2 regions of the Lysinibacillus sp. GW823-FHT02G10 genome follow, and region 1 is predicted to be linked to the other one. Evidence: riboswitches for the same ligand, from Rfam matches in the RefSeq annotation. Region 1 holds a riboswitch; the other holds the start of a gene.

What was found. A riboswitch is a leader RNA that binds a small molecule or an ion and turns the genes downstream of it on or off. The one in region 1 is predicted to bind FMN.
Region 2: another riboswitch for FMN. It lies ahead of AC1RFD_RS01280 (ECF transporter S component); the one in region 1 lies ahead of ribE (riboflavin synthase).

The regions. Positions count from the first base shown of each region.
Region 1 covers NZ_JBXAJI010000001.1:483,653-490,369, reverse strand. The annotation lists gene AC1RFD_RS02460 (spore germination protein) at 1-1,192, opposite strand, end outside; gene ribH (6,7-dimethyl-8-ribityllumazine synthase) at 1,311-1,793, opposite strand; gene ribB (3,4-dihydroxy-2-butanone-4-phosphate synthase) at 1,809-2,438, opposite strand; gene ribE (riboflavin synthase) at 2,463-3,101, opposite strand; FMN riboswitch at 3,301-3,426, opposite strand; FMN riboswitch at 3,543-3,668, opposite strand; gene AC1RFD_RS02440 (YibE/F family protein) at 3,889-5,013, shown strand; gene AC1RFD_RS02435 (YibE/F family protein) at 5,010-5,786, shown strand; gene AC1RFD_RS02430 (HAD-IA family hydrolase) at 6,028-6,645, shown strand; gene AC1RFD_RS02425 (methyl-accepting chemotaxis protein) at 6,692-6,717, opposite strand, start outside.
Region 2 covers NZ_JBXAJI010000001.1:249,866-256,582, reverse strand. The annotation lists gene AC1RFD_RS01285 (sodium-dependent transporter) at 191-1,537, opposite strand; gene AC1RFD_RS01280 (ECF transporter S component) at 1,757-2,344, opposite strand; FMN riboswitch at 2,561-2,746, opposite strand; gene AC1RFD_RS01275 (RsiX family anti-sigma factor) at 2,890-4,179, opposite strand; gene sigX (RNA polymerase sigma factor SigX) at 4,176-4,709, opposite strand; gene AC1RFD_RS01265 (ATP-binding protein) at 4,788-6,563, opposite strand; gene AC1RFD_RS01260 (response regulator transcription factor) at 6,556-6,717, opposite strand, start outside.

The DNA.
Region 1 (6,717 bases):
AGGATTGATTGACCAATGTAAATGCAGCGATACTAGAAATGGCAATCACAACTATCATTGAGGGGCTTGTAACACCTGCTTTAATCGCTGCATCCCCAATAATTAGTCCTCCTACCACACTAACTGAGCCACTGATTGCACTAGGAAGGCGCAAGTTAGCCTCTCGAAACAATTCAAACATAAATAGCATCATTAAAATTTCTAGAATGGTTGGAAAGGGCAATCCTGACCTCGATTCTACAACCGTAGCAAGTAGAAGAAACGGAAGCTGCTCTTGATGATAAGTCGTCAATGCAAGCCAAAAACCTGGCAGTAGCATACTTATTAATATACCGACAATTCTGAGTAATCGTTCCATCGAGCTAACAATGAGTGGGTACTCATTATCCTCTGCCGATTTAAAGAGCAACATAATATTTGTAGGTGTAATTATGGCATAGGACACACCATCAATCATTAAGAGTATTCTTCCTCTAATTAACGCCTGCATAGCAAAATCAGGTCTTCCTGTATAATCATGTCTTGGAAGAATTGTCGCTGTCTTTTCAATTTTTTCCATTAATAAGTCGCCATTGATAACAATATCCGTATCAATTTTTTGTAATTGAAGTCGAATTTGTTCTAGCATATTTAAATTCACAATGTCTTCCATATATAGTATGGCTACGGTTGTTTTAGAACGCTTACCAATTTCTAATGTCTCTACACTAAAAGAATTAGTCGGTAATCGTTTTCTTAATAAAGCAATATTAGTAAAAACATCTTCAATAAAGTCATCTCTAGGTCCCTTTACTACTAGTTCTAATGTTGTTTCCCCAGGCTCTCGATTGGGTCTTTTTGAAATATCACTAGAATAAAGTAATTGATTTTCTTCAAAATACAGTAAAACATGGCCTTTATAGACCCTAGTTACCGCATCCTCTTTCGATAAAATCTTTTGTAAATAGGGAATGTGTAAATGCTGTTCAATTTCTTCCTCTAGCATGTCCTCAGTGACATTGCTTAACAAAGATTGAACACGTTGAACAACCACAGTTTGAAGTATTTGCTCATTGACCATTGCATCACAAGTTATCAAATGTACTGTATATTGCTGAAAATTATATTGTTGGAAAATCACATCAGCAGAGCGTTGAAATAGTGATTTCAACATTTTCAAATTAATTTGTTCTATTGATGAAATACTTCTCATCTCCTACTGAGCCAGCTCAAGATTAGTACATTTATGAAACAATCACCTTCAATAAATACACTTAAGCATATTTTTCCCATGGTTGTTCAAAATATTCAAAGAAACAAATGTTTGAAGACTATTCAAATTGTCCTGATCCAATCATTTTCTTTAGATTTGCCATCTCAATTGCAGACATTGCAGCATCATAGCCTTTATTACCAGATTTCGTTCCTGCACGTTCAATTGCCTGTTCAATATTTTCGGTAGTAACAATTCCAAAAATAACAGGTACATTCGTTGACAATGACACATTGGCAATGCCTTTTGCCGATTCATTACAAACATAGTCATAGTGTGTTGTAGAGCCACGAATAACAGTACCTAAACCAATAATAGCATCATATTTCTTGGTTTCTGCCAGTTGTTTCGCTATAAAAGGAACTTCAAAAGCTCCTGGCACCCATGCAACATCAATAGATGCAGAATCAACCCCATGACGAGTTAAACCATCCATTGCCCCATCCAATAATTTGCTAGTAATGAACTCATTAAAACGACCCACTACTACTGCAATTTTCAAATCCGTTCCAATTAATTGTGCTTCAAATGTTTGACCCATTGTTCCTTCTCCTTTTTACATAGAAATTTTAGTTTTATTAGTGGATAATTGTTTACGATAAGCAACCAATGCTTCTATCGAGATCATTTTTAAGCCATGATGTGCAGCGTAATTTGTTAGTTCTTCAAACCGAAGCATGTGCCCATCATCACCCATAATTTCGCAAATAACACCTGCAGGTACGCTATGACAAAGCTTCGCTAGATCAATAGTGGCCTCCGTGTGCCCTCTCCGTTCCAGCACTCCTTGCTCTTTCGCAATCAACGGAAAAATATGGCCTGGTCGACGAAAATCAGTTGGCTTAGCTTGCTTTTCTATCATTCTTTGTATCGTTAGCGCACGCTCAAAGGCGCTAATCCCTGTCGTTGTTTCTACATGATCGATACTTACCGTAAATGCGGTTTGATGGTTATCTGTATTGTGCTGAACCATTGGATATAAATCTAGCTTTTGTGCAAGCTGCTGCGAAATCGGCGTACAAATTAAACCTCTACCATTGGTTGCCATAAAGTTGATTGTTGCTGGTGTGATGAATTCAGCGAGTGCCAGAAGATCTCCTTCATTTTCTCGATCCTCATCATCAACCACCACAATCATATTGCCCTGCCTTAAATCCTCTATGGCTTCTTCAATTGAATGTAGCACGATGATCAACTCCTATTCTGTGATTTAAAAACCATGTTGTGCTAAATAATCTCTTGTAATAGCTGGCGTTGTTTGCCCCTTTTTTAATTGCCCTATAATGTATTTTCCAACTAAATCAGTTTCGATATTAACGATTGCTCCAACCCTCTTCATACCTAAAACGGTTTCTTTGTAAGTATGAGGAATAAGTGAAATTGTGACACTCTTGGCTTCAACATGAAAAAGGGTTAAGCTTGTGCCATCAATTGTTATGGAACCCTTTGGAATACAAAAGTTGGTTAGTTCCTCTGACATTTCGATATCAATATAAACGGCGTTTGCTACTGGACGTTTTCGCAAAATTTTGCCGACTCCATCAACATGACCAGCAACAAAATGGCCACCAAATCGTCCATTAGCAGGCATGGCACGCTCCAAATTAACAGAATCGCCTATTGCCAGCTGCTGTAGATTTGTTGCTTTGACTGTTTCAGGCATAACATCCATCGTAAGCTGCTGTTGTGTGAAATTTGTCACTGTTAAACAAACTCCATTGACCGCTATACTGTCACCAAGCTTGACATCCTCCGTTATCTTAGCTGATTGAACCGTAATTTCCATACTGTCCCGATCGCTTTGCACGGCTTTTATGATACCAATATCCTCTACAAGTCCTGTAAACATTCCATCACCTACTCTACTTTATTAGCACTTCTATCCTTTACTTTTAAAGTTGATCCACCTGTTTTTGTGCCTTATCCTTCTCCCTTCTCTCGTTAGCAATAAAAAATAAAAACCCCTTTACATCAAAGGGGTTTTGGGAGTATAAGACATCAACAAATAAGCCTATTTGAAAACAATTTTTTCATAGACAGTCATCTCACTCGTTCTTCTCCCATCCAGACTATCACTGTCGGTTTTGGATTTGCACCAAATCAGCTTGCGCTCACGGACTTTGAATTGCTTCATCACCGCCGATTGGGAATTTCACCCTACCCCGAAGAACATCTTCTATTCGATTGTAGCTAAATAAAAAAACTTCCCACAAGATGATTGGGAAGTTTTGTAATAAATGCATAGTCAAATAAACCTTCTAAATTAGTATCAATTTAAAAAGTTAGCATTTTTACCCTTCTCCCATCCAGACTGTAACTGTCGGTTTTGGATTTGCACCAAATCAGCTTGCGCTCACGGACTTTGAATTGCTTCATCACCGCCGATTGGGAATTTCACCCTACCCCGAAGAATATTTTTATTTAGCTAGTCTTACGATAACACTATTTTATTATATTATCCATCCTTCTTTTTAAATTTTTTTCGAAGCATAAATTTTAAACAGCTCTGACTCGACTTGAAAAATGTAAAAGATATTATTAAAATGATGACATTTAACCTGTTTATGGAACTTCTTAATCAAAAAAACGTTCCTTTACAAGTGACTATTCAGTCTAGCAGTTTGGAGGTCATTTACTTGACATTTTTTAAAAATATACCTTTTAAACAAGCTATTTTCTATGCCCTATTAGCACTCTGTTGTGGGGTTTCGATGGTTTTCGTACATCATAACGAACAATTTTATGATCGACCGATAGCGGAAATAACGCAAGTGGATGTAACAGCATCAGAACCCATGACAGATATGTATGAAAATGAGGATTTTTTGTTTACACAGGAGATTATGGCCATTATCAAAAATGGTCAGCACAAGGGGCAATCCATTCATTTGACGAATGACTATTCTTCGTCTGGTGCTTTTGATCAAGAATACCATGTAGGCAATGAAATCTTTGTCACGCTAGATGATCGCACAACACAATCTGTTTTAACAGGAACCATTCTCGATTTAAAACGAGATCAAACCATGGTAATGATTGCATGGATTTTTATTTTTGCCCTACTTATTGTAGGTAAAAGACAAGGCTTATTTTCTATCATTAGTTTGAGTGTCAATGCTGTGATTTTATCATTCGCATTAGATCTTTATGTGAAGCATGGGGGCGTAAGCCTGTTATTAGTCAGCGGCATTTGCGCCCTGCTATTTACGATTATTTCGCTACTACTTATTAGTGGATTGCATACAAAAACATATGTAGCCATCGTGTCCACACTTTTAGGCACTGTTATAGCGCTTATCATATGCTCTATTGTAATGTGGTTGACAGGTGAAAATGGTCTTCGTTATGAAGAAATGCAATTTTTAACACGTCCCTATCGTACCGTCTTTATGGCAGGTTTATTTATTGGCTCACTTGGGGCAGTAATGGATGTTTCTATTACAATGGCTTCCTCAATTTTTGCTTTATACGAGCAAGATCCTACAATCTCTGTCAAGGCTCTGAAATCTTCGGGACATGAAATCGGTAAAGATATTATGGGTACCATTACAAGTATCTTATTCTTTGCCTACCTTTGCGGCTCCATACCTATGATTATTCTCTATTTAAAAAATTCTTCCACATTAGGGCTTACATTGTCCTTAAATCTTTCTTTAGAATTAGCCCGTGCCTTAGCAGGGGGTATTGGTGTTGTCCTTACGATTCCTATCAGTCAGTATACCGCTATATTTTTCATTAATCGAAAGAGGGTTCAAGGATGAATGTTGTCGTCTTATTAGCAGTTATATTATGCGTGTTAATGGTACTTGTCGGCGGTAGACAGGGGATACGCTCATTTCTTTCTTTATTCCTAAACTTTGGTGTGCTCTTTGTCACCATTTTTTTAATGACAAACCCTAAAAATAGCCCCATCATCTTGACGTTTATTGCCTGTACGGTCATTAGCTGTATTAGTCTTTTCTATATCAATAAAACAAACAGTAAAACCATTACAGCCTTTATCTCGACGATGGTGACGATAGGTGTGTTACTACTCTTTATTACCTTTGTAACGGAAAAGTCGATGATCCAAGGGTTTGGCGAAGAATCTACTGAAGAAATCAGCATCTTTTCTCTCTACATTGGTGTTAATTTTGTGCAGATTGGTGCATCAGTCATCATTATGAGTACGATTGGTGCCATTATGGATGTAGCTATTTCCATCGCTACCTCCATGCATGAGATTTTTTATCGCAATCCTTCGATTAGTAGAAAAAAATTATTTACAGCTGGCTTAAGCATAGGAAGAGATATATTAGGAACCGATACTAATACGTTATTTTTTGCTTTCTTTGGTGGCTATTTAAGCTTATTAATCTGGTTCAAGGACCTCTCCTATTCGATTGGGGAAATTGTTAACTCCAAGGTTTTTAGTGCCGAAATGACAACCATTTTTTGTGCAGGAATCGGCATTGCATTGATTATTCCGATTGCCGCCTGCATCAATGCCTTTTATTTAATTCGAACACGCGAAAAAACAGAAAAACTTTTATAAAAATTACCAGTACCTATCATAAAACACAATAATGTCGAGGTGTCTCAATGGACTTTTGAGACACCTCCTTTTGTTGTACCATTTTCATTGCAATCGCCGTATTTTCTGATAATATTTACCATAAGATGTTTACGTACGCTCAAAATGGTTGTTATTTCAAGAATACTAGATGCCCATTCCATGTAACATTTTTTTAGCATAGAACGTCAATACAACGAGATGAAAAAGGAGAAAGTTTGCAATGAAGCATATTATCTTTGATTTTGATGGGACGCTTGCAGATTCTACTGCTGTGTTTGCCTCAGCATGGAATACTTTAGCCCAAAAATATAAATTTAAAGGCATTGAATTAAAGGAAATTGATACATTAAAAAAATTATCAATTTCAGAACGCAGTAAATTATTCGACTTTCCAATGTATAAGTTGCCTATGATTTTACCGCAATTTTATAAATTGTATCGTCAATCATTAAATGATGTTCATCTTTTTGAAGGAATGAAGGAACTATTAATAGAGATTGATAAAAGAGGCTATAAAATCCTGATTATTTCCTCAAACTCTAAAGAGAATATTTTAGAATTTCTTAAAATGAACGGTATTCATTGTGTAGCAGATGTACTTTGCTCCAACCGCATTTTTGGTAAGGACAAAGTAATGAAAAAGTTTTTAAAGGAAGCAAATGTCGACTCGTCTAACGTCGTATACATTGGAGACGAGCAAAGGGATATTGTTGCTTGTAAGAAAGCCGGTATACCAATTATTTGGGTGGAATGGGGCTATGATGCCAAAGAAGTCGTACAAAATGACGAACCTGAATACAGTGTCTCAACACCACAGGAAATTTTAGAGATCATTTAATCATGAAAAAGGATAATAGCACTTGTCTATTATCCTTTTTATATGCCTATCCTTTGATGTCACTAATTTGCA
Region 2 (6,717 bases), 230 kb from region 1:
GGTGCGGAAGGCTTCTTGACTCCCGTGGGATAGCGAGACAGGTGAGCCCCTACACGGAGGAAGCTGCTGGCACTCGCCCACAGGAAAGCAAGTAGCCTTGCAATAGAAATCCATTTCTACCTTTCTATTGACTGTTATGTTTTTAACACTAAGAGAAGGTATTTTTCCTATGGCGGAATATACCTTTTCTTTAATACTGCAGTAGCATATTAACAAACACAACTAGAATGATAATCGGTACAACAACTAGCATTAACATACGATATGTCGAATAATAGCCTTGTCCCATTTGACTACCCGTTAGCAATTCTCTCTTCACAAATTCTTTATCCACTACATAGGCAATAAAAATAGCAATGAATAAATTCCCTAGCGGAAGCATGATATTCGACACTAAAAAATCGGTTGCATCAAAGATACTTTTCTCAAAAATCATTATATCCGATAAAACACTCGAAGAAAGCGCTGCTGGAATAGCTGCAATAAATACGACTATACCAAGTAAAAGTGTCCACATTGGACGGGATTTCTGACTATGCTCCATAAATGCCGCGACGATAATCTCATATAAACTAAATGATGACGTTAATGTAGCAAATAAAAATAGCAATAAAAACATGGCTAAAAACACTTCACCAAATGGCATTTGACTAAATGCTGTTGGTAGCACCATAAATAGCAAACCTGGACCCGCTGCAGGCTCTAAATCAAAGGCGAACACAACAGGGAAAATCGCTAAACCTGCTAAAAATGAAACAAGCACGGTTAACAGCACTACAGAACCCGCTGAATTCGGAAGACTGACATCTTTTTTTAGATAAGAGCTATATGTAACTAGACAAGAAAAACCTACTGCTAACCCAAAGAATGATTGCCCTAAGGCTTCTAATAATGCCTTACCCGTAATATTCGAGAAATCAGGCCATAAGAAGAATTTTACCCCTTCCATTGCCCCATCTAATGTAACTGCACGCACAACAAGGACAATGAACATTATGAAAAGTAACGGCATCATCCATTTATTGGCCTTTTCAATCCCATTTTGTACACCTAATGAAATCACAAGTACGTTGGCTAATGTAAACAACACTAGACCAACTAGCGTAATCCAAGGCGTGCCTATAATTTTTCCAAATAATTCAGCTGGATCTACTGCTGGATCAATTACCGCGCCAGCTACACCTAGCCCGCTATAAATAAAGATCCAACCTCCAACAACGCTATAAAAAGTTAATAATAAAAAACAGCCTAGCACGCCCATTCGACCAATCCAGGCCCATCCTGGCTTAGTTGGAGCAATTTTTTTATACGCTGTTACAGCCTCGGATTGTGTACCACGTCCTAAAACATACTCGGACAATAACATCGGTAGTCCTATTAACAAGGTAAATAACACAAAGATAAGGAAAAATGCTCCTCCACCACTTTGTCCTGTTACATAGGGAAGTTTCCAAATTGCCCCTAGTCCGATCGCCGCACCAGCTGACGCTAAAATAAAACCTAATTTACTAGACCATTGTCCTTTTTTTCCACTCATCTCTTCAAACTCCTCAAACATTCTAAACTCTTCTCTATTTTACATGAAAATATAGCTTTCGACTAGATTATAATTATAAAGTACTAGTTAGCTATTTTACTCCATTACTTTTTTCTATATTTATCCGTTAGTTTTGCCTTTCTTTTCTTCACACCTTTCCCTATCCATCATTCCTTCCAACAAAAAACCTCAGGTATGTTCACCCGAGGTTAGTAAAAATTATTTTGTTATATAGATAGAACGCTGGCGGTCGATCCACTTGCGCATAGTTGTAAATAAAAATGCCATAATAGCCGTTAATAAAATACCTTTCACAATGTTAAATGGTAAAATCCCAGCGATAATCATTTTATAAAGTGAGTCACCTACAACAGGTTCCATTCCTAAGAAGTATGTGTACATCGGTAAAAATACTGCGTAGTTTAAAATACTCATCCCTACTGCCATTACGACTGTTCCTGTCGCCAAACCTCCAACAAGACCAGCAATTGTTTTAAAGCGATTAAAAATAAGGCTTACAGGCAAAATAAATAAAATACCTGTTGCAAAGTTGGCAATATGACCTACTGGCACGCCTGTTGGCGTTCCAGAGAAAATCCAATCCAATACATTTTTAAATAATTCTACTAAAATACCAGCTACAGGCCCCATTGTGATGGCTGCTATTAATGCAGGCATATCACTAAAGTCGACTTCCAAGAATGCTGGGAATGGTGGAATTGGGAAATTAAAAAGCATTAATAAAAACGAAATACTGCTCAGCATGCCAATCGTAATAAACGATTGAAGTTTAACATTTTTCTTCATAGAAAACTCTCTCCTCTTTGCTGATTCAATCTCGCAAGAAGAAAGGTGACGATCTTTCAATTGTTAGCACGAAAAAACCCTTATGCATAAAGAGCACAAGGGAGAAAGGCATGACGAATAAGCGTCAATTTAAACTATTTTTGAGCACTGTTTAAAAAGCCATACAAAAAAGCGCTCGGTCATAGTTTATTTCATAACAATGAATGACGATCGTACCTCCATCTTCTCCCATCCAGACTTTAACTGTCGGCCTCGGAATCACACCAAGTCAGCCATGCAAATAAATTTGCACAGGTCGCGGGCTGAAGAGCGAAGCATAAACCATTCGAGTTAATGGAAACATTAACGGTTCACCACTCTATTACCGCCGGTCGGGATTTTCACCCTGCCCCGAAGATGAATCATATTATTTTATACTACAACCTTACTATAATTAATTATTAAGAAAAAGTAAATAGTTCTGCTTAAAAAATTCCGATTAGATTTGTAAGTATTGTAAAAATGGAGCATTCCATGTTACAGGAATGCTCCATTTTTGATTTTGACTAAGGCATATATTGTTTATTTGGCCCCACAGGCTTGGGCAAATACGTTTTTAAATCGAATCCTTCCCAGCTTTCTTGGACCACATTATCCAAGCGTAATTGTTGGTCAAAGCTAGCAGCAGTTAACATCATAGCTTCAATCAATTGGGTAGCGCGAATTGGCTCCATCGATGCTAAATCTAAGGGAATATCGAATGTTACGACTACACCTTCTGCTTCCTCTTTCACGGTATATGTTACATTTTCAGGAACCACTGTTACATAAACATCATCATTTTTGTTTTTCATTAGTGTAAGTGCTTCTGTAACATTAGCAAATGTTTGACGGAAATCTGGTGACAGGTATTCTGCCCCACTACCATCTTGGTATAAATAATAATTAAAATGCTTGGCGTTTGTTAATGACATGGCTTGACTTGGCTCACCCTCCTGAGAAAACTCATAAGGTGTGCCATCTTCATTTTGAATCTCAACTTCCGTATATTCAGAATCCGAGAAGGTATCCTCTAAAGTCCCTTTGTACTCATTAACGGTAGCTGATGCAACATCATAGTCATTGTCCTTTGGTAATACGTGGACAAGCTTGTCTTCCTTCTCCTTCAGTTCACCTTTAAAAGGATGATAATCCGTAAACCCTTTGGCTTCTTCATCTATTTGAGGAGCATATTTTTCATACATCTGTAGGGTAGAAGGCTTTTCTGTTCCAAAATCAGTTGCTACACGCTCATTTGGTATCACATATGTCATTGGAACACTTTCTGCATCGCGTCCTGCCAAACCAATACGGAAAATGACAGCATCTTTCACATCTTCCTCATAGACAGACGACCGTAAAGATAACATACGCTCATGCTCCGATACAATACTGGATTGAAGTGCCTCATCCTGGGTAGCTGCCTCTTTAGCAGAACGATCTTCCTGTAACGTAGAGTAATTAGCCGTTTCTGGCGTACTAGCTAGATCTTTTTGGCTAGCGTCATTATTATTCATGAACATGAAGCCAACGAGTACCGTTATCGCGAAAACTGCTGCTACACTCGTAAAAATCGGCATTTTTCGGAACTTAAATCGTGATGGTCGTTCATCTTGTATTAAAGATTTACTTTCTTGTTGTGCTTCTTCATTCTCTATAGGTTGTTGTATCGCTTCTTGTAGGTGACTATTATCCTGCAAGCGAGCATCTGCCATTAACCGATTTAATATTTCTTCTTTTGAACGGCGGTCAGAAAGCTTAGGGGCATTGTTCAAGACATGTTCAAGCTGTTCATCATCAAATGGCTTATGCGTCATTGCCGTTTCGCCTCCTGTTCTCTAATCGGCTGTAGCTGTTGCCTTAAAAATTTAATGGCTCGATGCTGGGTCGTTTTTACCTTAGCTTCTGTCCAATCTAGTATTTGCGCTGTTTCTGCAATCGATAAATCTTGAAAATAGCGCATAATAATGACCATTTTTTGGTCGCCTGTACAGTTTTCAAGTGCTGATTCCACCTGCATAAATTCATCACTGGCCTGTAGCATATCTTCCGGTGATGGCGTGGTTGAATGGAGCTGTTCCGTTTCCCAGTCAAAGAAATCATGTGAATGCTTTTGACGTACAGCTTGCTTTCTAAAATGATCAATTGCTACATTTTTAGCAATAGCAAATAGCCAAGTTTTCTCACTACTATTGCCTGCAAATTGATCGTATGAGCGCAACACTCGTACATAAACTTCATGTGCTAAATCTTCGGCAAGTGTACGGTTTTTTACTAAATATATTAAAAACTGAAACACGTCTTGGTGATATGCATCGTATAGTCGATGGAACACGGAGTCATTCAAAGCACTCCACCCCCGTTCTATAATATTTGTCGTCTTACATTCATAGAAGTTACAGCCAATTAATAGCAATACTTGTTATTAATCGAACGGTAAATAAAACGTGAAGGTTGTACCCTCTTTCAACACACTGTCTACCATAATATTACCTGAGTGTGCCTTCACAATATTTCTAGCAATGGCTAAGCCGAGACCAGTTCCACCCTTGGAACGAGTACGTGCCTTATCTGCTTTATAAAAACGTTCAAAGACATAGGGTAAGTCCTCTTGAGGGATGCCATGTCCTGTATCTTGAACAGATATTTTAGCAAATGTCGGCTCCTGCTCTACTTTTACAGTCACAGACCCTTCATCTGTATGTCTCAGGGCATTGTCAACTAAATTTGTAAGCACTTGTTCAATGCGATCCTCATCTATATTAATCATGGCCTCGTCATTAAATTCACTCTCAAACAGCAGACGAACGTGCTTTTCTTTTGCTACCTGTGCAAATTTTTGTGTAATACGTTCAAAAGTAGAATTAATTGGTAATTCATCTTTATAAAGCGTCATATGCCCTGATTCCATACGTGCCAAATCTAATAAATCTGTCACAAGGCGACCCATTCGCTTCGATTCATCATAAATAATTTTGGTAATCTCATTTCGCTCTTCCTGATCCTGAATAAAATCGTCATCCATTAATGCTTCTGAGTAACCTTGAAGCATGGCAATCGGTGTCCGAAGCTCATGAGAGACATTCGCAATAAAATCCGATCTTAGTTTTTCTAAGCGATGCTGTTCAGTCATATCACGAATAACAGCGACAGCACCACGTATCATTTCCCCACTATAAAGAGGACTAATGGTAAATGTATAATAGCTGCCATCCATTTCAATTTCCTCTTCTAGTTTATCCTCAAACATCAGCACATGATCAAGCATATGATACAGCTCTGGCGGAATAGGTTTTGCACTTTGTGAGCCTTTGTTGACAAACCACTTTTGCATCAGACGTTCGGCTGGTGGATTACTTAATAATATTGTACGATCCCGATTAAACGTAATCACTGCATCTGTCATAGATGTCAAAATATTAGAAAGCTGTTCGTTTTCTTGATTGATAACCTCTAAATTATGCTTTAATTGACGGCCCATTTGGTTGAAGGCAACGGCAAGCTGACCAATTTCGTCATTTTGGGTAGTAGGCATTTTCGCTTCAAAATTCCCTTTTGCAATTTCAAAAGCTAATTCACGCATTTTTCTTAATGGCGAAGTTATACGTGAAGAAAGGAAGAATGCGAAGAATGTCGTCAACACAAATGCTATGAAGGCTGCTAAAAAGACAATTTTCGTAGTTTCCTTAGACGTTTTATGTAGCGCATCTGGGCTTTGGTAGATGAAGACAGCTCCATGTACTGCATTTTCAACATTTAGGGGAAAACCAAGTACGACATAAGATTCCATTTTTTCTTGATCAGTTGAAGAAGGCATCATCATTTCTTTAATAATCGGCTCATCTGATTGAAACACTTCATGAAAAGATTTATTGGCTAATATAGTATCTTGTATTTCTTTTTTGTTGACACCCTCTTGCATCGCAAAGGACACTTCAACATGACTGATAGCGATCAATGCATTGGTTCCTGTAGGTAAAATATCTTTTAATAATTCAGAGGTAGATTCGGCTGTTTCATTGTCATCTACTATACTTGCTACCGTTGCTGCTGTTTGTCGCAATGAAATTTCTGCTTGCTGCATATGGTAATTTTGAAGAAATTCAAGCATTAATACCGTGAAAACAAATAATACAAATGAAACGAGAAGCAATATGGTTACCCATAGCTTCCCGACAACACTATTCCATATTCTATTCATTGACAACCTCAAATTTGTATCCAACGCCCCAAACCGTCACAATCATTTTAGCAGCGTTTTCAGAAACTCGGTTGAGCTTTTCACGTAAACGTTTTACATGTGTGTCTACTGTGCGTAAATCACCAAAGAAGTCATAATGCCATACCTCTTTTAG